Regions from separate parts of the Plantactinospora veratri genome, predicted to be linked through region 2. Evidence: riboswitches for the same ligand, from Rfam matches in the RefSeq annotation. Region 2 holds a riboswitch; the other holds the start of a gene.
What was found. Region 2 has a riboswitch for thiamine pyrophosphate ahead of thiE (thiamine phosphate synthase). Riboswitches for the same ligand answer to the same signal wherever they lie in the genome.

Region 1 (11,879 bases), on a different contig from region 2:
CGGCGCTGCACCGCGTCGCTGCGATGCCGCTGCGCCGGATAGTCCTCCGCCCGGTACGCCGGGCAGTCGGCCTGGAGCCACGGCCACGGCGGCGGCTCCGGCGGATGCGGGCTCTGCCGCCATCCCGTGCCGAGTCCGCTCGGCTGGAGCAGGGCCAGGTCGAGCGCTGCCGGGCGGTGGGCCGGACCGCTCGCGGTCAGCCGGGCACCCTGGCCTACCGACGAGCGGGGTGCCGGATCGGCGGCGCAGCCGGCGGTCAGGCCGGTGACCGCCAGCACGACCACCAGCAGGCCGGCTGTCGCGGCCGACCGCAGGCCGGCTGTCGCGGCCGACCGCAGGCCGGCTGTCGCGGCCGGCCTGTCGACCGCTGGTAATGACCTTGCTCGGGCTTCCACACCCCTTAATGACGACCGCCGCAGGCGGGACTTTGCATGGACCGCCGATGCGGCTATCCGGTGGCGGCCCGCAACTCCCGCTCCGGGTCCGCCTCGGGTTCGGCCGGCGCCGACGGCGTACGCGCCGGGCTGGTCACCGGCTTGGGCTTGCCGACCAGGTACCCCTGGGCGAAGTCCACCCCGTAGTCGCGGAGCAGATCCATGGTGGCCTCGTCCTCCACGTGCTCGGCCGCGGTCCGGATGCCCAACCCGCGGCACATCTCGACGATCGACCGCACGATGCCCCGGTTCGCCACCGAGTGCGTTATGTCGGCGATGAACTCGCCGCCGACCTTCACCAGGTCCACCGGGAAGTAGGTGAGGAAGGCGAACGGCACGTGCCCGGACCCGAAGTCGTCGAGCGCGAGCTGGCAGCCGAGCTGGCGGATCCCGTACGCGAAGTTGTGCGCCTCGGTCAGGTTGCCGATCCGCGCGGTCTCGGTGATTTCGAAGGTGAGCTGCCCGGGATCGACGTCGTACTGCTGGAGCCGCTGCTGGACCCGTTCCAGCAGGTGCGGGTCGCCGAGCGATCGCCCGGAGAGGTTCACCTGGTAGTGCGAGGTACGCGAGCCCCGGGCGATGAGTTCGATGGTCCGGTCGATCACCCACCGGTCGATCGGCAGGATCTCGTCCAGCCGTTCCGCGTCACCGAGCAGGGTCGACGCCGAGTGCGCCTGCCCGCCGTCGTTGACCACCCGGAGCAGGATCTCCTGCCGGGTGATCTGGTTGAGCCGCAGGTCGAGGATCGGCTGGGTGTAGAGGGTGAACCGGTTCTCCGCCACCGTGGCCCGCACCCGGCTCCGGCACCGCTCCCGGCGCTCGTCCTCGGCGGCCGGCTGGTCCAGGGCGACCCGGTCGACGCCGGTCGCCCGGGCCCGGCGCCAGGCCGTCTCGGCGTCCACGATCAGGTCGACGCCGCGGCTGCCGTCCCGCCCCTGGTAGCGGACCAGGCCGCCCCAGGCGTCGACCAGCCGGGTCCGGCCGAGCACGTAGGACTGCGACCGGATGCCGTCGATGATTTGCTCGGCGAGCGCGGTGGCCGAACTCAACGTGGTGCGCTGCATCAGCACCCCGAACTCGTACGGACCGGTCAGCCCGCAGACGTCGGTGCGCCGGGCGACCCGGCGGACGACCTGGGCGACCGCCACCGCCAGCCGCTCCTGCTGGTCCGCACCGCCGCCGAACTCACCCTCCGGATCGGCGTCGAACCCGGCGTCGATCCCGGTGGCCGGGCCGACCGGCTCGACGGCCACCACCAGCAGCACGCCCGGCCCGCCCCGCTGGGCGGTGTCGATCTCGTCGGCGAACCTCGCCCGGTGGAAGAGCCCGGTGACCGGGTCCCGGCCGGCCAGCTCCGCCTGCACGGTCTCGCGGCGGCGGGCCAGTCGCGCCTGCTCCTGCCGGGCGAGTTCGAGTTCGGTGATGTCCCGGGCGGTGGCGATGATGCCGTACGGCCGGTTCTCCCCGTCGACGACGTATTCGAGGTGGCAGTGCACGTACCGGGTGACCCGGTCCGGGCGGATCACCCGGCAGGTCGTCTCCCGGACGGTCCGGTCCCGCCACACCGACTCGACCACCCGGCGTACCCCGTCGACGTCGTCGGGATGGACCAGCCGGGTCAGCGTCGCGACCGAGTGCCGCAGCGTACCGGGCGGATAGCCGAGGATCAGGGCCATCTCGTCCGACCAGGTCAGTTCTCCACTGGGCCGGACCCAGGTCACGGTGCCGAGCTTGGCCAACTGGGCCGCCCGGGTGATCCGGGCCGCCTCGTCGGTGTCGGCGGTCAGCGGATCGCGTACCTCGATGTCGCCGATCAGGTCCCGGCCCTCGGAGACGGCACGCTGGTATTCCTGCTGCACCCGGCGGGTCGCCCGGCGGGCCCGGGCCCGTTCCAGTTCGCTGAGCGTCCGGGCCGAGGCCAACGACAGGATGTCGTCCAGGTTCATCCCCGATCCCTCCCGGAGGGCGTGTCGAAGCCCGCCTGCTGGGCGAGTTCCTTCAACCGGGCCCGAGCCTCCTGCCGGTAGGTGCGTACCGTGTTGTAGGCGATGCCGAGGATGGCCGCGATCTCGTGGTCGGACCAGCCGTCCAGGGCCAGTACGAAGACCTCGGCCTGCCGGGGTGGCAGCCTCGGCAGCCAGCCGCGCAACAGTTCCCGGGCCTCCGCCGGGTCGGCCGGTTCGGCGAGCCGCTCCGGCGGCACCTCCTCCAGACTGACCGTCACGTCCTGCCGGCGCCGCCGTTGCAGCACGAGCAGCTTGTACCGGGCGGTCTTGTACATCCAGGCCAGCGGCTTCTCGTAGTCGCGGATCTGCTCCCACTTGTCCCGGGCGGTGATGAACGCCTCCTGTACGGCGTCCTCGGCCAGCCCCCGGTCCGCGCACTGTGCGAGCAGGAAGCGCTCGACCAGCACGAAGTTCCGCTGGCAGAACGCCTCGAAACTCACCTCGGACTCGGCCTGGCCCCGGTCCCCCAACCGGGCGGCCGACTCGGCTCGCACCACCGCGTTGTCCCCGCTCCTCATGCCGCCTCGCCCCCGTCTGTTCGACGCAGACCCCGCAGCTCCACGACCCGGTGCCCGTCGCGGTCCCGCTCGTCGATCCGTACGTCGGCGGAGTGGCGACCGACCAGCCGGATCAGGCCCATCGTCCGGGCCCGGGTCCGCGCCGACCATTCCCGCTCCGCCTGCACCCGGCTGCGGTGCCGCAGGAAGCCCCGCGCCAACAGCCCCAACCCCCCGATCAGGCCCACCAGCACCGCCACCGAGCTCCCGGTCGACAGTCCCCCCAGAACCTCGCTCATCCTCGCCTCTCGCGGTCCGTAGTTGTCGTTCCGCGTATAACTCTCCGTCAAGGGCCCCGGTGTAGGGGGCGACCCGCCCAGGTGAAGATGCCAATGATCAATAAAGCGGCGACGAGCTGGGGCATTTCCTCCGATCCGCCACAGTAGACAAGCCGATCGAACGAGCACGTCTACTGTCCAGTATGGATTGCAGAGCGTTACGACGAGACGGCCCGGGCGGGCGGGTTCAGTCGACCGCGTCGGGGCGGGCGGTGGCCGGCTCCTCGTCGTCGTCCTCGTCTGCCTCGCCCCAGTTGCGGCGCAGGAACGGCAGCGCGGCCCAGAAGGTCAGGAACCAGACCGAGGTCACCCCGCTGAGCACGAACGCCACCGGCCGGGGCAGCACGAAGTCGGTGATCAGCAGTACCGAGCTGACCATCGCGATCAGCATGAACGCCAGCCCGCCGGTCGCCATGCCGTGCGCGAACCGGACCAGCTCCGGCTTGCGCCCCTGCCGGAAGAGCGCCCGGTGGAAGGCGACCGGCGAGATGATCAACGCGGTGGCCGCGGCGGCGGCCAGCAACGCGACGATGTAGGTGTCCTTCTGGAACTCCGTGGCCCTCGGGAAGCCGTTGCTGAAGGGCAGGGTCAGCAGGAAGGCGAACAGGATCTGCACCCCGGTCTGCGCCACCCGCAGCTCCTGCAACAGGTCGGCGAAGTTCCGCTGCCAACGCTGCTTCTCCGTCTCCACGGCCACCTGGGCCTCCTCCCCCTGAGTCAAGTTCGCAGCAGTGTGCCCTCAGCGGCCGTACGTGAAACGCGAGGAAGGCTCGACAGCGGACGGGGAGGCGGTACCGGGACCGAACCGGGCGGCGTGGGAGGTCGGAGCGCTCCGGTTCAGCCGCCCCGGCGGATCCGGCCGGCGTACCGGGCCTCCAGGCTGTTGTTGTGGTCGTCGCTGTCCGGGATGTTCGCCGACAGGTAGACCGGGGCCGTCTCCCCCGCCTCTACCAGCCGGCGGACCACCTCCACCACGACCTGCTGGGCGAGCAGGGCGGCAGTGATCGAGGAGACCGCGCCGACCGCACCGCCACCGGGCAGCGGCAGCGTCGCGTCGCCGTACGGAGCGCCGTTGTCGAGCACCACGTCGGCGAGATCGCGGAGCTTCCGCCCGGACGGGTGCCGGGAGGCGACCCGGGCCGAGTGCTGCTCCGAGGTGATCGCGATCAGCCCGTGACCGCGCTCCTTCACCAGCGACGCGAACTCGACGATGGTGCCGTTCACCCCGGAGTTCGAGGCGATCACGAAGACGTCCCGGGGATCGACCGGGGTCAGCTCGTAGAGCCGGTGGGCCACGGTCGGGTCCCGCTCCAGGGTCGGGCCGAGGATCTCGACCGGCTGGCCGCCGCGCAGCACCAGGTCACGCAGCGCGATCCGGTTCGTCGGGACCAGCCCGCCGGCCCGCCCGGCGATCTCCATGGCCAACGCCTCCGAGTGGCCGGTACCGAACGCCTGCACCACCCCACCGGCCCGCAGCGCGTCGGTGACCAGATCGGCCGCCCGGCGTACGCCGTCCCGGGCGGCCACCGCCACCCGCCCGATCGTCTCGGTGACCACGTCGAGATAGCCCTCGGGGCTGAGTGTCACGCCGCACGCGTCCCTTCGAGATGTTGATCTGGGCCATCCACCCTATCCCGCCGCCTGGTGGGCGCCGCCACATCCGCCGGTTCCACCGCTGTCGGCACAGGGGTATCCGGTGTACGGTCTGCGGAACAACAGCACATCCGACAGGGGAGCGCACAGCGCTGAGAGTGCGGGTGACACCCGCAGACCCTCGAACCTGATCTGGGTAATGCCAGCGCAGGGAGTTCGGTCGAGTCTCCAGCCGCGCCGCAGTCCGGGCCGTCCCGGGTTGCGGCGTGCGTCTTGCCTGGTTCGCCACGCGACTGGGAGGCATGCCCATGAGTTCGTCCACCACCACCCGATGGCGCACCGTCGACATCGTCGTCGCCTCGGTCATCGCGGTCGCGTTCGGGGTCATCTTCTGGGCCTGGAACCTGGTCTGGGGCGCCACCGAGGGCGCCTTCACCTTCTTCCCACCGGCCCAGGCGGTCATCTACGGCATCTGGCTGGTACCCGGCGTGCTCGGCGGCCTGGTGATCCGCAAGCCCGGTGCGGCGCTCTACTGCGAGTTCCTCGCCGCCTTCGTCTCGGTGCTGCTCGGCAGCCAGTGGGGCACCGTCGCGATCCTCCAGGGGCTCGCCCAGGGCGTCGGCGCCGAGCTGGCGTTCCTCGCCGTCGGATACCGCTCGTTCCGGCTGCCGGTGGCGGTCGCCTCCGGCCTGCTGGCCGGGATCGCCGCCGCCATCTTCGACCAGATCCGCTACTACTCCGAGTACGACTTCGACTCGTTCCGACTGCCGGTCTTCCTCTTCACCGTGCTCAGTTCGGCGGTGCTGGCCGGTGCCGGCGGCTGGGCACTCACCCGGGCGCTGGCCCAGACCGGCGTGCTGGACCGATTCCCGGCCGGTCGAGATCGCACCGCCGTGTGAGCGGCGCGACCTCGGTGATATCGGCATGAGCGAGCGGAGCGAGCGAATCAGCCAGCTCAGTGCGGATGAGCCTCATGCCGGCACGAAGCGCAGCGGAGTGCCGGCATGAGCGAGCGGAGCGAGCGAATCAGCCAGCTCAGTGCGGATGAGCCTCATGCCGGCACGAAGCGCAGCGGAGTGCCGGCATGAGTGAGGTACGGCTGCGCGGCTTCGGCTGGCGGCACGCCGGCCGGCGGGCCTTCGCGGTCCGCGACGTCGACCTGCGGATCGGGCACGGCGAGCGGGTACTCCTGCTCGGCGCCTCCGGTGCCGGCAAGAGCACCCTGCTGGCGGCACTGGCCGGGCTGCTCGCCGAGGACTCCGGCGAGCAGGAGGGCACCGTCGAGATCGACGGGCTCGATCCGCGCAAGGCGAGGGAGCGGGTCGGCATCGTCTTCCAGGACCCGCAGACCCAGCTCGTGATGGACCGGGCCGGCGACGACGTGGCGTTCGGCCTGGAGAACCGGGGCGTACCAGCGGCGGAGATCTGGCCCCGGGTCACCGAGGCGCTGCACCGGGTCGGCTTCCCGTACGGCCTGGACCGGTCCACCGCCGCCCTCTCCGGCGGCGAGCAGCAGCGGCTCGCCCTGGCCGGGGTACTCGCGCTGCGGCCCGGACTGCTGCTGCTCGACGAGCCGACCGCCAACCTGGACCCGGCCGGCGCCGCGCTGGTCCGTGACGCGGTCCGGTCGGCGGTCGACGACGACACCACGCTGATCCTGGTCGAGCACCGGGTCACCGAGGCGCTGCCGCTGGTCGACCGGGTGGTGGTGCTCGAACCGGGCGGCGGGGTACGCGCCGACGGGCCGCCGGAGCGGGTCTTCGCGGCGCACGGCGCGACGCTGGCCGCCGCCGGGGTCTGGGTGCCGGGGCCGCCGCCGGCACCTCGCCGGGCCGCGACCGGGCCCGGCGAGGTGCTGCTCACCGCCGACCGGCTCGGCCTGCCGCCCCGGCTGGCAAGCACCGACCTGCGGGTACGCGCCGGCGAGACGCTCGCGGTGCTCGGCCGCAACGGTGCCGGCAAGTCCACCCTGGCGCTGCTGCTCGGCGGGCTGCTCCGGCCCGGCACCGGCCGGCTGGCGGCTTCTCCGGCACTGGCCGGGCGGCACGCCGGCACCACACCGCACCGGTGGCGGGCTCCGGTGCTGGCCGGCCGGATCGGCTCGGTTTTCCAGGACCCGGAGCACCAGTTCGTCCGCAGCACCGTCTTCGAGGAGCTGGCGCTGGGGCCACGCCGGACCGGCCAGCCCGAGGCGGTGGTCCGGTCGGTGGTCGAGGAACTGCTGGTCCGGCTCCGGCTGGACCGGTTGGCGGCGGCCAACCCGTACACCCTCTCCGGTGGGCAGGCGCGGCGGCTGAGCGTGGCGACCGCGCTGGCCACCGCGCCCCGGCTGCTGGTACTGGACGAGCCGACCTTCGGCCAGGACCGGCGTACCTGGCTGGAACTGGTCGACCTGCTCGCCGGGCTGCGCGACAGCGGGCACGGCATCGTCACCGTCACCCACGACGCCGACTTCGTCTCCGCGCTGGCCGACCGGACGATCCGGCTCGGCGACGACGGGACGACGGAGTCGGGGCACATCCGGACGGCGGGGCGGGCCCGATGATCCCGTACCAGCCGATCGCCGCGCCCGGTGCGCCGCTGGCCCGGCGCAACCCGGTGGCGAAGGTCGCCGCCGCGATGGTCGTCTCCGTGGCGCTGATCGCCACGGTGGACCCGGTGGCTCCGGCGGTGGCGATCGCCTTCGAACTCGCCGTGGTGCCGCTCTTCGGCGTCCGGTACGCCGCACTGGCCCGCCGGGCCTGGCCGCTGCTGCTCAGCGCCCTCGGCATTTTCTGCACCCTGATGCTCTTCGCCGCCGAGCGGACCGGCAGCCTGCTGTGGCAGGCCGGGCCGGTGGCGGTCACCACCGGGGTACTGGCCACCGCGCTGGGCATGGCGCTGCGGGTGATCGCGGTGGCGCTGCCCGGGGTCCTGGTCTTCGCCACCACCGATCCCACCGACCTGACGGACGCGCTGATCCAGAACGTCAAGGCGCCGCCCCGGTTCGCGATCGGGGCGCTGGCCGCGTTCCGGCTGGTACCGCTGCTCGCCCTGGAGTGGCGGATGTTGAGCCTGGCTCGGCGGGCCCGGGGTGTCGACGCCGGGCGGAACCCGCTGGCCCGGCTGCGGCTGTTCGGCTCGACCGCGTTCGCCCTGCTGGTCGGGGCGATCCGCCGGGGTACCCGGCTGGCGACCGCGATGGACGCCCGGGGCTTCGACTCGGGCTCGCCGCGTACGTCGGCCCGCCGGCAGCGGTTCACCGTCGCCGACGCCGCCCTGGTCGCCGGGGCCGCGATGCTGGCCGGCGGAGCGCTCGCGGTCAGCGTCGCGCTCGGCGCCTTCCGCCCGCTGGTCGGCTGACCCGGCCGGCTCAGCCGACTGGGAGACGGGCCGTTCCGAACCCGGCCGGAGTGGGCCGGATCAGTCCAGGGTGGCGATCTCGACGTCGCCGAACGCGACCCGGTAGGACGGCTCCTGACCCGGGTCGGAGGTCGGATCGGAGAAGATGCCGAGCACCACCCGGCCGGCCACCGGCGCGTCGTCCCGGGCCGCGCCGATCTGCCGGCCGTCCTGATAGAAGCGGAGGTCCTCGCCGTCGGCGACCACGCCGACCCGGATCCGGCCGTTCGGCCGCCGATCCAGCGGGAAAGGGAAGTCGCCGGCCTCGAGCGCGGCATCGGGTCCGTGCCGCATCAGGTGGTACCCGTCGGCGCAGATCCGCAGCACGAACCCGCCCTGGTCGTCGGTGAACCGGAACCAGATCCCGGCGCAGCTGACCGGCTCGACCAGGATGACGTCGACCTCGGCCCGTACGTCGGTCCAGACCCGCTGCGGCCCCGGGCACCGGTACGGGCCGTCGCTCTGCTTGGAGACCACCAGTCCGCCGTCGAACTCGCAGCCGACCCGGTGCCGCTGGTCCGTCCTCGGTGACCAGAGGCCCGATCTGGTCAGCGGGTCGGCGATCACCACGCGGCCGGACGGCGGTGACCCGGCGGCCGGGCCGGCGGTCGGCGCGGAACTCGCCGGGCCGGGGCCACCGACCGTGGCGCCGGGGCCGGCGTTGGCCAGCGGGCCCGGCGGGGTCTGGCCGACTCCCGGCCGCTCCGCGCCCGGCGGCAGCACCCCGCTGGCGTAGCCGACGGTGACCGCCGCGCCGAGCAGTCCGACGAGCGCGAAGAGCGCGCTGGCGAGGGTTCCCCACCGGCCGCCTCCCCGACGGTCCGGTGCGGCGGGGGCGGCCGGCTGCCCGGACGGCGGCGCGGACTGGACCGCACCGGGCGGCCCGACGACGGCTCCCGGATCGGCCGCACCGGGGCTGACGGGCAGCGGGGTGTCCCGCACGACCAGCCCGTACGGGTTGCCGGCGAACCGGTCCGGGGTGCCGGGCGGGCTCGCCGTGCCGGACGGGCTCGCCGTGCCGGACGGGCTCGCCGTGCCGGACCCGGCCGCCGAGCGTCCGACCGGCGCGGTCTCGGCGAGCGGGCGCTGCTCGGTGACCGCCTGCGCCTGCTCGGCGGCGGCCAGCAGGTCCGGTTGCCTGACCAGCGTCTCGGCGACCTGGCCGGTCCGGCCCGGCCCGCCGGCCAGCAGCCGGTCCAGCAGGTCACGGGTGTTCGGCCGGCGGTGCGGCTCCTTGGCCAGCGCCAGTTCGACCAGTTCGCGCAGGGGTGCGGTCAACCCGTCGAGATCGGGCTCCTCCGTCATGATCCGTACTGCTGTCGCGGCCGGTGTCTCGGCGGCGAACGGGGTACGCCCGGTGCCGGCGTACGCCACCACGGCGCCCCAGGCGAAGACGTCCGCGGCCGGCGTGAGCACCCCCTTGGTCGCCGGCTCGAACCGTTCCGGCGCCATGTACGCCACAGTGCCGATCACCTGGTCGGTGCGGGTACCGGCGGCGGTACCGTGCATCGCGCGGGCGATCCCGAAGTCGATCACCTTTGGGCTGCCGGGCGGCAGCAGCACGTTGCTCGGCTTGAGGTCGCGGTGGATCACCCCGGCGCCGTGGATCGCGGTCAGCGCGGTCGCCATGCCGATCGCGAGTCCGTAGAGGTTGCCCGGGGTGAGCGGGCCACGGTCGGCGACCACTGTGGACAGGCTGGGGCCGTCGACGTACTCGACGACCAGGTAGGGCGGGTCGTGGTCGGGGTCGGCGTCGAGCACCTCGGCGGTGCAGAACGGCGGCACCTGCCGCGCCCGTTTCACCTCGCCCCGGAACCGGCGCCGGAACTCGGCGTCGTGCGCCAGGTCCGGCCGGATCACCTTGACCGCGACCGTCCGTCCATCGGCCAGCCGGGCCAGGTAGACGGTGCCCATGCCGCCCTCACCGAGCCGGCCGACCAGCTCGCACGGGCCGAGTTGGCGTGGATCGGTGGGCCGGAGCGGTTGTGCTCCGGCGACCTCGCCCGTCATCCCGACCCTCCACCGCCCCGCGGACCAGCCACCCCGTCACCGGAGGTCGAGTAAGTATCACATTGGATCAGCTCCATCGGGAGGCCGGCCGGTGCCACGGTGTACGGCAGGCTCGGCGGCAGGCTTCCCGGCGGGGCGGCGGCTCGGCGACGGGGCTCTTCCCGGACGGCGGACGGCGCCGGGCGGGTGGCCCGACGCCGTACCGTGCGGATCCGTGCGGCCGGCTCAGCTGCGCCGGAAGGCGTACTGGCGGGACGACGCGGCGCCCCGACCACGCCCGACACCGGTCGGGCCGCCGCCGTTGCGGATCGCCGGACCCGCCTTCGGCGCCACCGGTCGCTGGCGTGCCGGGCTGTCGTCACCCGGCAGCGCGATCGGAGCGCCGTCACCCGGCAGCGCGATCGGAGCGCCGTCACCCGGCAGCGCGATCGGAGCGCCGTCACCCGGCAGCGCGATCGGAGCGCCGTCACCCGGCAGCGCGATCGGGGTGGCGAGTTCGATCGAGTCGTCCACCGGGCGGCCGGGCCGGGCCGGGGAACCGCCCCTACCGGTCGAGCCGCTGGTCTTCCTGGACTTTCGTTTGGCAGGCATACGGTGTTCGCTCCTCCTGGTCGGGACCGCCCTGCTTGCGCAGCGGCAGCGGCGCGCGGGAATGGGATCTGCGGGAGTCCGTTCGCGGAGGTGTCACCGACCGGTGACGGGTCGCCGGAGAAGGCGGAACGGCACGGACGCCCGGAGCGCTCGCACCCGCGCCGCGCGAAACAGGCGGGGCGGGTCGGCTCGGATGAAGGGAGATCAGTACCGCATGTCTGGACCATAACCCGGTTCGCTCCCCGGGCGCACCCGTTTTTCGGCCCGAAGTCGAGCCGTCTTCCGCAGGGTCGGCGATCAGCCGTGTGCCGGTCCGGGTGCGACCGGGTTCGGCAGGGCACCTCCGAACCTGCGGTCCCGCTGCGCGTACAGCTCGCAGGCGTACCAGAGGTGCCGGCGGTCGAAGTCCGGCCAGAGGGTGTCCAGGTAGACCAGTTCGGCGTACGCGCTCTGCCAGAGCAGGAAGTTGGAGATCCGCTGCTCGCCGGAGGGGCGGAGGAACATGTCGACCGGCGGCACCTCGGGGTGGTAGAGGTACCGCGAGATCATCTTTTCGTTGACCTTGCCCGGATCCACCTTGCCGGCGGCGACGTCCCGGGCGATCGCGGCGGCCGCGTCGGCGATCTCGGCCTGCCCGCCGTAGTTGACGCAGAACTGGAGGGTCAGCGTCGAGTTGCCCCGGGACATCTCCTCGGCCGTCTGCAACTCCGAGATCACGCTCTTCCAGAGCCGACCGGCCCGCCCGGACCAGACGACCCGGACCCCCAGCTCCACCAACTGGTCCCGGCGGCGCCGGATGACGTCCCGGTTGAAGCCCATCAGGAAGCGCACCTCGTCCGGCGAGCGCCGCCAGTTCTCGGTCGAGAAGGCGTACGCCGACAGATAGGGGATGCCGAGTTCGATCGCGCCCTCGATGGTGTCGAAGAGGGAGTACTCGCCCTGCTCGTGCCCCTTGGTCCGGGGCAGTCCGCGCTGTTTGGCCCACCGCCCGTTGCCGTCCATCACCACCGCCACGTGCTTCGGTAGCGC
Region 2 (11,879 bases):
ACCTCGACCCGGTCGCCGTCCCGGAGTTGCCGGGCCGGCCAGCCGCCGCGCGGCACCACCTCACCGTTCACCGCGACCGCCACGCCCCGGTGTGCGCTGGTGATCCGCTGTACCAGCTCCGCCACGGTCAACTCGCCGGGCAGCCGCTGTTCGACTCCGTTCACGGTCAGCTCCACCGTGTCCTCCCCACCCTGGTCGTTCCGTCGTCCGGCCCCGGCCTCCCGCCGGGCACCGGCCCGTCAACTGCCTCCGCCGCCGCACCCGCCGCCGCACCCGCTGGCGTCGCACGCCCGAGCCCGGTCGGCCCCGGCGGGACCGGGTCGGCGAACCGGGCCGGCGAGAGCGGCGCGAGCGCCGGATCCGGTACGCCGGTGGCCAGCAGGTCGGCGACCAGGTCGGCGGTGAGCGGGGTGAGCACGATGCCGTGCCGGAAGTGCCCGGCCGCGACCACCACCTCGGGCCGGTCCGGCAGCGGGCCGAGCAGCGGTGCGTTGTCCGGCGTACCGGGACGCAGCCCGGACCGTGCCTCGACCAGCTCGTACTCGGCGAGTTCCGGTAGCACGTCGGTGGCGGCGCGGAGCAGGTCGAGTACCGCTCCGGCGGTGACGTCGAGGTCGGCCCGCTCCTCCACGGTGGCCCCGACCACCACCTCGCCGTCGGTCCGGGGTACCAGGTAGACGTGCCGGCCGTCGGCGTGCCCCCGGATCACGTGCCGGAAGCCGGGTGCCGCGCCGCCGGGCGCGCGCAGCCGCAGGACCTGACCCTTCACCGGCCGGATCGGCAGGCCGGTCAGTGCCGCCGTGCCGCAGCCGGCCGCGACGACCGTCGCTGCCGCGTCCAGCTCGGCGAGGTCCCGGACCGGCCGGGGCAGTACCGTCACCCCGGCCCGTTCGACGGCGACCCGCAGCGCGGCGACCAGCCGGCGCGGGTCGACCTGGTGGTCGCTCGCGGCGAGCGCGCCGCCGCGCAGCCGGGTGGCCAGCAGCGGTTCGCGGTCGCGCAGCTCCGCCGGCCGCAGCGGGGTCACCGGCAGTCCCAGGCTCCGCTGGTACGTCCAGAGCCGCTCCGCCTCGGCCAGGTCGTCGGAGGTGAGCGCGACGGTCAGCGTCCCCTCGGTCCGATAGCCCAGGTCCAGCCCGGTCGCTTCGGCGAGTTCGGCGGCGAAGGCCGGCCAGCGGGCGGCGGACTCGACCAACAGTCCGGTCAGCATCCGCTCGCCGAAGTAGCTCTCGGCGACCGGGGCGAGCATTCCGGCCGCGACGTCGGAGGCTCCGGAGCCGGGCGCGGCGTCGTGGATGCTGACCCGCATGCCCCGGGCGGCGCAGCGCCAGGCGACGGCGAGCCCGATCGGGCCGCCGCCGACCACCGCGACGTCTGCCGCCCGGTCGCCGCCCACCACCGGGACGTGCGCCTGCCGGTCCTCGCCTACCGCCGCGACGTGCGCCTGCCTGTCCTTGCCTACCATCCTTCCGCTCCCGCACCCGGGCCGGCGTGCGGCGAACCCCGCCGGGGGTCCCACCCCGGCGATGTTCCCCGTCCCGGATCGGGTGGGGGCGGATCGGTGGCGAGGGCGGTGAGGAGATCGGCGGTGGCCCTGGCCGGGTCGGCGGCGCCGGAGACGGCACCCACCACGGCGACGCCGTACGCCCCGGCGGCGAGCAGTGCGGGCACCCGGTCGGCGGTGATCCCGCCGATCGCGATCACCGGTACCGGCACCGCCGAGGCGACCCGGCGGATCCCGTCCGGGCCGATCGGTGCGGGGAGTCCGTCCTTTGTGGAGGTGGCGTGACAGGGGCCGACGCCGAGATAGCTGGCGCCGGCCGCGGCCGCCGCCGCACCCGGGTCCCGGGCGGTCGCGCCGAGCACGGCGTCCGGGCCGAGCACCCGGCGGGCGGCGTCGACCGGCAGGTCGCGGGCGCCGACGTGCCCACCGGCCGCCCCGATCGCGAGTGCGAGGTGCAGCCGGTCGTTGACCAGGCAGGACGCCCCGACGGCGGCGCACCGGCTGGCCACCTCGGCGGCCAGCTCGTACGCCGTCCGGTCGTCGGTGTCGTCGGCCACCCGGACCTGTACGACCAGTTCGGGGCCGGCGACCGAGAGGGCGGCGTCGACCACCGCGAGCGGGTCCCGCCCGGGCCGGGTGTCGGTGATGAGGTGAAGTCGTCCGATGGATAGCACGGCAACGCTCCTCCCTGCGCCGGCATTACCCGGATCAGGTTCGACGGTCGGGGGCTCGACAGCCCCCCTCTCAGCCCGGTCCACCGGGCTCCCGTGGGTTACTTGTCGGCGAGCGTACGCGGCTGGTCACGGATCAGTAAAGGGCCGTGACCTATCGCACACTGTCAGCACTCCACCACGTACCGGTGCGCCGGGCTGGGGACCAGCGGCCCGGCGGATATGTCTGTCCTATCCGGATGATTCCACCTCGTTACGTAACCGTTACCTGAATTAACCTCAGCGCCTTATTCCGGCCGCCCAGCAGGCGGCCCTAATTTGTTCAACCACAAGGCAAAATTCGACGGCCGGTGCTTCGGCGAGTTCCGGTCCTCCCTCCACACCCCGTGGCGGTCTTCGGCGTACCGACCCGGGATCCCCCTGTCCTCACCGGACCAAGGAGATCCTCCGTGTCCAGCCCCGGCCGCTCCGGCGGCACCTCGCACCCCCCGCACCCCCATCGCAGATTCCGGCGCCGCCTGGTCGGCGCGACCGCGGCACTCCTGCTCGGCACGACCGCGCTGGCCGGTACCCCCGCCTCGGCCGCCCCGGCGGCCCTGCCCCAGGCCCAGGCACCCGTCAAGAAGGCGCCGGCACTCGAACTGGCCCCCGACGCCGAACCGTTCAGCGTGCTGGTCTTCTCCAAGACGGCCGGCTTCCGGCACGACTCCATCCCGACCGGCATCGCCGCGATTCGGCAACTCGGCGCCGAGCACGGGTTCACCGTCGACGCCACCGAGGACGCGGCGGCGTTCACCGACGCCAACCTCGGCAGATACCAGGCGGTGATCTGGCTCTCGACCACCGGCGACGTGCTGAACGCGGAGCAGCAGGCCGCCTTCGAGCGCTACATCAAGGCCGGCGGCGGGTACGCCGGAGTGCACGCCGCATCGGACACCGAATACGACTGGCCCTGGTACGGCGACCTGGTCGGGGCGTACTTCGCCTCGCACCCGGCCAACCAGCAGGCCACGATCAAGGTCGAGGACCACGCTCACGAGTCCACGAAGGACCTCCCGGCACGATGGTCCCGGTACGACGAGTGGTACAACTTCCGCGACAACCCGCGCGGCGACGTACACGTGCTCGCCGCACTGGACGAGACCAGCTACGCCCCCGGCGCCGGGGCGATGGGGCACGACCACCCGTTCGCCTGGTGCCAGGAGTACGACGGCGGCCGGGCCTGGTACACGGCCGGCGGCCACACCCAGCAGTCGTACGCCGAGCCGGAGTTCCTGGCCCATCTGCTCGGCGGCATCCGGACCGCGGCCGGCGCCGTCGAGGCCGACTGCTCCGCCTCGCTGACCAGCAGCTTCGAGAAGATCACCCTGGACAGCAACACCAACAACCCGATGGAGCTGGACGTCGCCGCCGACGGGCGGGTCTTCTACATCGAGCGGGACGGCCGGGTCCAGATCATCAAGCCGGAGACCGGTACCACGGTCACCGCCGCCGACCTCGACGTCTTCACCGGCAACGAGGACGGGCTGATCGGCATCCGGCTCGACCCGGACTTCGCCACCAACAGGTGGGTCTACCTCTACTACGCCCCGAACGGCGGCGCGGCCCGCAACCACCTGTCCCGGTTCACCGTCGTCGGCGACACCCTCGACCCGGCCAGCGAGAAGATCGTGCTCCAGGTGCCGACGCAGCGGAACACCTGCTGCCACGCGGGCGGCAGCATGGTCTTCGACAGCGCCGGCAACCTCTATCTGGCCACCGGGGACAACACCAACCCGTTCGAGTCGAACTCCTTCACCCCGATCGACGAGCGGCCGGGCCGGCAGGACTTCGACGCGCAGCGCAGCTCCGGCAACACCAACGACCTGCGCGGCAAGGTGCTCCGGATCCACCCGGAGGACGACGGGACGTACACGGTCCCGCAGGGCAACCTCTTCGCCCCGGGTACCGAGAGGACCCGGCCGGAGATCTACGCGATGGGCTTCCGGAACCCGTTCCGGATCGGCATCGACCCGTTGTCGAACACCCTCTACGTGGCCGACTACGGCCCGGACGCCGGAGCGGCGAACCCGAACCGCGGTCCGGAGGGGACGGTCGAGTGGAACATCGTCGCGCAGCCCGGCAACTTCGGCTGGCCGTACTGCCACGGCGCGAACTACGCCTACAACGACTACCAGTTCCCGTCCGGGCCGAGCGGGGCGAAGTTCGACTGCGCCGCACCGGTGAACAACTCGCCGAACAACACCGGGCTGACCAACCTGCCCCCGGCGATCCCGGCGAGCGTCGACTACGACTACAGCGGCAACCCGCTCTTCCCGGAGATCGGCGGCGGCGGTGCCCCGATGGGCGGGCCGGTCTACCGGTACGACCCGGCGAACCCGTCCGAGCGCAAGTGGCCGGCGTACTACGACGGCAAGGCGATGTTCGGCGAGTGGAACCAGAACAAGATGTACGCCTTCCAGGTCACCGACGACGGCAAGTCTCTTGTGGACATCAACCAGCTGCTCACCGGGATGACCTTCGTCCGGCCGATGGACTTCGAGTTCGGACCGGACGGCGCGCTGTACCTGATCGAATGGGGCAGCGGCTTCGGCGGCAACAACGACAACTCCGGGGTGTACCGGATCGAGTACATCGCCGGTGACCGGGCGCCGATCGCGGTCGCCACCGCCGAACCCACCTCCGGAACCGCCCCGCTGACCGTTGCCTTCTCCAGCGAGGGCTCCCGGGACCCGGACGGCGGACCGATCAGCTACGCCTGGACCTTCGGTGACGGCGGCACCTCGACCGAGCCGAACCCGACGCACACGTACGCGACGGCCGGCAACTACACCGCCCAGCTCACCGTCACCGGCGACACCGGCCGGACCGCGGTGGCGAACGTACCGGTGACGGTCGGCAACACCGCCCCGACGGTGACCATCGAGTTCCCGCCGGACGGCGGGTTCTTCGACTGGGGCGACCAGGTGAAATACACGGTCAAGGTGACCGACCCGGAGGACGGGGAGATCGACTGCGACCGGGTGACCCTCCAGTACTACCTGGGTCACGACGAGCACGCCCACCCGCTGGACGACCAGGCCGGCTGCACCGGCACGGTGCAGACCTCGCTCGCCTCCGGGCACGGCGCCGACGCCAACGTCTTCGCGGTCTTCGAGGCCAGCTACACCGACGGCGGCGGGGCCGGCGGCTCCAACCCGCTGACCGGCCGGGCGATCGAGCAGCTCCAGCCGAAGCGGAAGCAGGCGGAATACTTCGCGACGACCGGCCGGGCGCCGGACGGCGTCGGCGGCGGTGACCCCGGCGTGCAGGCCCAGGCCACCACGGACGTCGAGGGCGGCTTCCAGAACATCGGCTGGGTCGAGGACGGCGACTACTGGAGCTTCGACCCGACCAACCTGACCGGGATCACCGGGTTCCGGTTCCGGGCCGCCTCGGCCGGCGGCGGCGCCCGGATCGAGGTACGGTCCGGCGCCGTCGACGGCCCGGTGCTGGCCACCGCCACGGTGCCGGACACCGGCGGCTGGCAGACCTTCGCCAACGCCACCGCCGAACTTTCCGCACCGAGCACCACGAGCGGGCCGCTCTTCTTCGTGGCGCGCAACCCGGTCGGGGCCACCGGCACGGGTGCGATCGTCAACGTCAACTGGGTCGACTTCCTCGGCCGGGGTGTCACCGACAACGCGCCGCCGACGGTGACCGCCACCGCCACCCCGAGCACCGGCACCGCGCCGGTCGCGGTGAGCTTCGACGGCACCGCCAGCGACGCCGAGGGTGACGACCCGCTGACGTACGCCTGGGACTTCGGGGACGGGGGCACGGCGAACACCCTGGACGCCACGCACACGTACACCGGCCCGGGGACGTTCACCGCGACCCTGACCGTGACGGACGCGCGCGGCGCCGCCGCGTACGCCACGGTCACCGTCAAGGTGGAGGCGCCGAACACCTCGTGCTTCGGGGCCCGCTCGGACGACTTCACCGGCGGCGAACTGGACAAGGCCCGCTGGTCGACGGTGGTCCGGGAGAACCAGCTCCACGGTGTACGCGGCGGCGCGCTCGTCCTGCCCACCTCGGTCGGCGACCTCTACGGCACCCGCAACGACGCCACCAACGTCGTGTTGCAACCGGCGCCGAGCGGTAGCTGGCAGGCCACCACCAAGCTCAGCCTGGCGGCGGTCGAGAACTACCAGCAGGCCGGCCTGATCGTCTACGGCGACGACGACAACTACGCCAAGTTGGACCTGCTGTACAACGGCAGCCGGGTCGTGGAGTTCATCCGGGAGACCGCCGGCACCCCGCGCAACGAGGGCGGCGACTCGGCACCGGCACCGGCCGGTGACACGATCCACCTGCGGCTGACCAGCGACGGAGTGAACCTGACCGCGGCTTTCTCGGCCGACGGGCAGACCTTCACCCCGGTCGGCCGGTCGGCGGCGCTGGCCGGCATCGACGACCCGAAGGTCGGGCTGTTCGCGCTGAACGGCGGCACCACCGCACCCGTGGTGGACGCCAGCTTCGACTGGTTCCAGATCACGCCGGACGCGCCGGCCGGCGAGGTGACCCCGAACGACGAGTTCACCGGGACCAGCCTGGACAAGTGCCGGTGGGACGGGATCGTCCGGGAGGACCCGACCGGCTACCGGGTCGCCGACGGCGCGCTGCACGTCGACGTGCCGAACGGTGACATCTACACCGGCAACAACACCGGGCCGACGAACTTCGTGCTCCAGACCGCCCCAGAGGGCGACTGGACGATCCAGACGAAGGTCGACGGCAGCAGTCTGAACGAGCAGTACCAGCAGGCCGGCCTGATCGTCTACGGCGACGACGACAACTACCTGAAGTTCGACTTCATCGCCGACAACCAGGTGAGCCAGCCGGTGACGCGGCGGATCGAGTTCCGCAGCGAGATCGGCGCGGCCGTGCAGGACCCGCAGCCGCAGGCGACGAACCTCACCGGGTCGGTGTGGCACCTGCGACTGGCGAAGTCCGGCGACACCTACACGGCGGCGTACTCGACGGACGGGACGACCTGGACGGAGCTGGCGCCGCTGACCAACACCGCGGTGGGTGCCACGCCGCGGATCGGTCTGTTCAGCCTCGGCGCGGCGCAGACCGCCTCGAAGACCGTCTCGTTCGACTACTTCCGGCTCAGCACGGAGGCCGTCGACGAGGCCGCCCCGGTGACCACCGCCACGGTGTCGGGGACCCCGACCGGCGGCTGGCACACCGGCCCGGTGACGGTGACCCTCGCCGCCACCGACAACGCCGGGGGCAGCGGGGTGGCCCGGACCGAACACCAGCTCGACGGCGCGACGACCTGGACGGCCTACACCGAGCCGGTACTGGTCGCCGGGGACGGCCCGCACACCCTGCGGTTCCGTTCGGTCGACGAGGCGGGCAACGTCGAGGCGACGAAGTCGGTCGAGGTGAAGATCGACGCCACCGCGCCGGTCAGCACCGCCGCGTTCGCCCCGCCGACCGACGACGGCTGGCACGGCGGCACCATCCCGGTGACGCTGACCTCGACCGACGCCGGTGCCGGGGTGGCCAAACTGGAGTGGTCGCTCGACGGCGGCGCCTGGACGGCGTACACCGAGCCGGTGAACGTGACCGGGGACGGGCAGCACGAGCTGCTCTACCGGGCCACCGACGCGGCCGGCAACGCCGAGACGCTCAAGTCGGCGATCCTGAAGATCGACGGTGTGAAGCCGACCGTGCTGGTCTCCGGGCTGGCCGACGGCCAGCTCTACGGCGACAGCCAGGACGTCCGGGTGAACTGGTCGGCCGTCGACCCGACCTCCGGGATCAAGGCGACGGTGGGCACGCTGGACGGTCGGCCGTACCAGCCGAACACCCTGCAGGCGATGTACGAGCTGCCGCTCGGCCTGCACGAGCTGACCGTGACCGCGACGGACCGGGCCGGGAACGTGACGACCTCGACCGTACGGTTCTTCGTCACCACCTCGTTCCGGGACATGCAGCAGTTGCTGGACCGGTTCAAGGCGACGGGTCGGCTGTCGGCCAAGGGGCACAAGCAGTTGTCGAACAAGCTCGACACGGTCCGCCAGGCCGAGGCGAACGGCAACGACAACCGGGCGGTCAAGCAGCTCGGCCAGTTCAAGGAACTCGCCACGGACGCCGGGCTGGTCGCCGAGGCGGAGATCCGGGACGTACTGGTCCGGGACGCTGACGCGATGATCGTCCGGCTCGGCGGCAGCCCGAGCGCCGCCGGGGTCAGGGCCAACGACGGCAAGCCGGTGCAGGGCACCGGTCGGCTGGTCGAGGACCCGACCCGGGTGAAGCGGGGCGGAAGGCTCTGACCGGAAGGTCCTGCACCTGGAGGTAAGCGCGGGGGCGGTCGGTCACCATCGGCCGCCCCCGCACCCGCACCCGTCCGGCGGACGATCCGCCGGGAAGGAGTACCGGCAAATGCGACGTGGACCAGTGCACTCCCCTCGGCCGGTCCGGCCCGTCCTCGTACCGCTGCTGCTCTGCGCGCTCTTCCTCGCCGCCGGACTGGCCCCGGCGGCACCCGCCGAGGCGCACGGCGGCAAGATCAAACTTCTGGTCGCCGGTGATGGCGCCACCGGGGTGACCGTGCAGGCCAGCTACGCCGACGGCCATCCGCTGGACAACGGCGTACGGCTGGTGGTGACGGCCACCGGTGAGGGCGGCCGGAGGGTCGGTCCGCTCCAGCTCAACCCGGCCGGCGAGGGGGAGGGCTTCTACAGCACCGGGCCGGTGCTCACTCCCGGACCGTGGCAGGTCACGGTCACCGCGCCGAAGCCCACCCCGGCCACGGTGCAGGTGGTCGTGCAGGCCCGCGCCGCCCAGGCCGCCCCGCCGGCGCCCGCGCCAGGTGCGGCCGGCGCGTCCGGCGCGGCCGACACCTCGACCACCCGGCTGTGGTGGCTGGCCGGCGCCGCGCTGGCACTCGCCACCGTCGCCACCCTCGGCGCCCTCCTGGTACGCACCCGCCGCCGCACCTGAACACTCCGCCCCTCCGCACCTGAACACTCCGCACCCGCCGCACCTGAACACCCCGCGCCTGATCCCACTCACCTGGACACCCCGCGCCTGATCCCACTCACCTGGACACTCCGCGCCTGATCCCACTCACCTGGACACCCCGCGCCTGATCCCACTCACCTGGACACCAGAGGCGCTAACCGCCCCGGGTAGCGCCTCTGGTGTCCAGGTCCACACCGTTCAGCGTCCGATTCCGCCGGCAGCTTCTGCCCCGCCGGCAGCTTCCCCGGCGGCAGCGTTCTCCGCTGGCGGCTCCCCCGGGCGGCAGCTTCCCCGGTGGCGGCTTTCCCAGCCGCAGCGGACCCCGGCGGCCGGTTTCCCCGGCGGTAGGGGCGGGTGGCCGGGGGCTGGCGTTGCTGGTGGACGGGGCAGCGCGACGGCCAGGGCTGCGGCACGCTGGTCCGATGCCTCGTCGTCCCCGGGTGCCGGCCCGGTTGGCGTTCCTGCCCTTCTCGGCCAGAGTGGCCGTGTCGGAGGGGCTGGTCAGCCGGAGCATGCTGCGCGGGCCGGCCTGGCGCCGGCTGCTTCCCGACGTCTATGTGCACCGCGACGGTTACCGGGAGGACGACCACCGGATGTGGTGCGACGCGGTCGCGCTCACCCTGCCCCCGGGCGCGGCCATCGGCGGGCTGAGCGCCGCACACCTGTGGGGCGTGCGGCTGCTCCCCCGGGACGCCCCGGTCACCGTGCTGGTGCCGGGTGTCACCCGCCCCCGTCCGCAGGAACGGGTTCGCTACACGCTCGCGAAACTCTCCGCCGACGACGTGACCCGGTTCGGCGGACTGCCGGTCACCACGCCGGTGCGTACCGCGTTCGACCTGGGACGGAAGCCGCCGCGTACCGAGGCGGTGGTGGCGGTGGACGCGCTGCTGAACCGTCGGCTGGTGAAGCCCGCCGCACTCACCGACTATCTCGCCGCGCGTCCCGGCTGGCTTGGCGTACCGCTGCTGCGCGAGGTCCTCGGCCCGGCGGAACCGCTCAGCGAGTCGCCGATGGAGACCCGCCTGCGGCTCCTGCTCGTCGACGCCGGCCTGCCACCGCCGACGGCACAGCACGACGTGTACGCCGCCCGGGGGCGGTTCGTCGGCCGGGTGGACCTCGGGTATCCACGGCTGCGGATCGCCATCGAGTACGAGGGCGACCACCACCGCGAGCGGGCGCACTTCCGCCAGGACGTCGCCCGGCTGAACGATCTCCGCGCCGCCGGCTGGGTGGTGCTCCGCTTCACCGCCGACGACGTCCTGCGGCACCCCGCGAGAGTTGTCGCCCAGGTGGCCCAGGCCATCCGGGAACGCCTCCACTCACCTGGACACCAGAGGCGCTAACTGTCCCGGGTAACGCCTCTGGTGTCCAGGTCGACACCGTCGGGTGCCGCAGCGCCGACACGGTGCGGCGGTTGGCGGCGCCACGTGCGTCGGTGCGCCGGTTGGCGGCGCCACATGCGTCGGTGCGGCGGTTGGCGGCGCCGGGTGCGTCGGGTGCGGCGGTTGGCGGCGTCGGATGCGGCGGCGCCGGTCCGGCGGGGTTCTCAGAGGAGGGCGCGCAGGGCGGAGATGTCGTCCGGGGTGGGCTGCCAGCGGCCGGCGTTGGCGTTGGCGCGTACCTGGTCGGGGGTGGTGGCACCGGCGATCACCGAGGTCACCGCCGGCTGGGCGGCCAGGCCGCCGATCGCCACGTCCAGCAGGGACCGGCCGCGCTCGGCCGCGTACTTCTCCAGTGCCTCGATGGTGTCCCACGGTGCGGAGGCGAGCCGGGCGGCGTACCTCGGGCTGCTGCCGGCGAGCCGGCTCTCGGAGGGTGGCTGGGCGCCCCGCTTGTACTTGCCGGTGAGCAGCCCGTCGGCGAGCGGGAAGAACGGCAGCAGGCCGAGCCCGAAGTGCCGGGCGGCCGGCACCACCTCGGCCTCCACGCCCCGGTTCAGCAGGCTGTACTCGTTCTGCGCGCTGATGAAGGGCGTGTAGCCCCCGGTACGCGCCGTCCAGGCCGCGTCGGCGATCTGCCAACCGGTGAAGTTGGAGTTGCCGAGGTAGCGGACCTTGCCGGCCCGGACCAGGTCGTCCAGAGCGCTCAACGTCTCCTCGATCGGCGTACCCGGGTCCGGCTCGTGCATCTGGTAGAGGTCGATGTGGTCGGTGCCGAGCCGGCGCAGGGACGCCTCGACCGCCCGGGCGACGTAGCGCCGGGCGCCCCGGGCGCCGAGGTCCGGCCCGTTCATCCCGGACATGCTCATGCCGAACTTGGACGCCAGCACGACGTCGTCGCGCCGGCCGCGGAGCGCGGCACCGAGCTGCTCCTCCGACCCGCCGTGCGGCTCGCCGTAGATGTCGGCGGTGTCGAAGAGGTTGATGCCGGCGTCGAGGGCCGCGTCGACCACGGCCCGGGTGCCGGCGACGTCGAGCTTGCGGCCGAAGTTGTTGCAGCCGACTCCGACGACGGACACCACGAGCCCGGAGTCGCCCAACCGGCGGTAGGTCATCTCAGTCACGAGATCAACCCTATGCCGTCGCCCAGGACCGGGGACTTCGCACCGGAGTACGCTCACCCGGCCAGGGGACGCCATTCGAGAAGATAATTCGACGACGATTCACGTACGTGAAATCGACTGGTGCGCTGGCGCGTCGCGCGCGTACGCCGGAAACTGCTATATCGTGGGCACGGATACGGCGACC

Region 1: it holds a riboswitch for thiamine pyrophosphate, as region 2 does, so the genes downstream of both, V1634_RS29370 (ECF transporter S component) here and thiE (thiamine phosphate synthase) in region 2, are expected to answer to the same signal.

What each region holds. Positions count from the first base shown of each region.
Region 1 is NZ_JAZGQL010000030.1:15,899-27,777, reverse strand. Features, by position in the region: gene V1634_RS29400 (hypothetical protein) at 1-284, opposite strand, end outside; gene V1634_RS29395 (EAL domain-containing protein) at 449-2,380, opposite strand; gene V1634_RS29390 (RNA polymerase sigma factor) at 2,377-2,958, opposite strand; gene V1634_RS29385 (hypothetical protein) at 2,955-3,236, opposite strand; gene V1634_RS29380 (DUF6328 family protein) at 3,463-3,972, opposite strand; gene V1634_RS29375 (SIS domain-containing protein) at 4,113-4,862, opposite strand; TPP riboswitch at 4,995-5,100, shown strand; gene V1634_RS29370 (ECF transporter S component) at 5,177-5,767, shown strand; gene V1634_RS29365 (ABC transporter ATP-binding protein) at 5,953-7,413, shown strand; gene V1634_RS29360 (energy-coupling factor transporter transmembrane component T family protein) at 7,410-8,210, shown strand; gene V1634_RS29355 (serine/threonine-protein kinase) at 8,271-10,259, opposite strand; gene V1634_RS29350 (hypothetical protein) at 10,485-10,850, opposite strand; gene V1634_RS29345 (isoprenyl transferase) at 11,148-11,879, opposite strand, start outside.
Region 2 is NZ_JAZGQL010000002.1:68,976-80,854, reverse strand. Features, by position in the region: gene thiS (sulfur carrier protein ThiS) at 1-176, opposite strand, end outside; gene thiO (glycine oxidase ThiO) at 167-1,465, opposite strand; partial or broken gene thiE (thiamine phosphate synthase) at 1,561-2,178, opposite strand; TPP riboswitch at 2,173-2,283, opposite strand; gene V1634_RS03010 (ThuA domain-containing protein) at 2,625-8,501, shown strand; gene V1634_RS03005 (hypothetical protein) at 8,611-9,171, shown strand; gene V1634_RS03000 (DUF559 domain-containing protein) at 9,615-10,535, shown strand; gene V1634_RS02995 (aldo/keto reductase) at 10,739-11,686, opposite strand.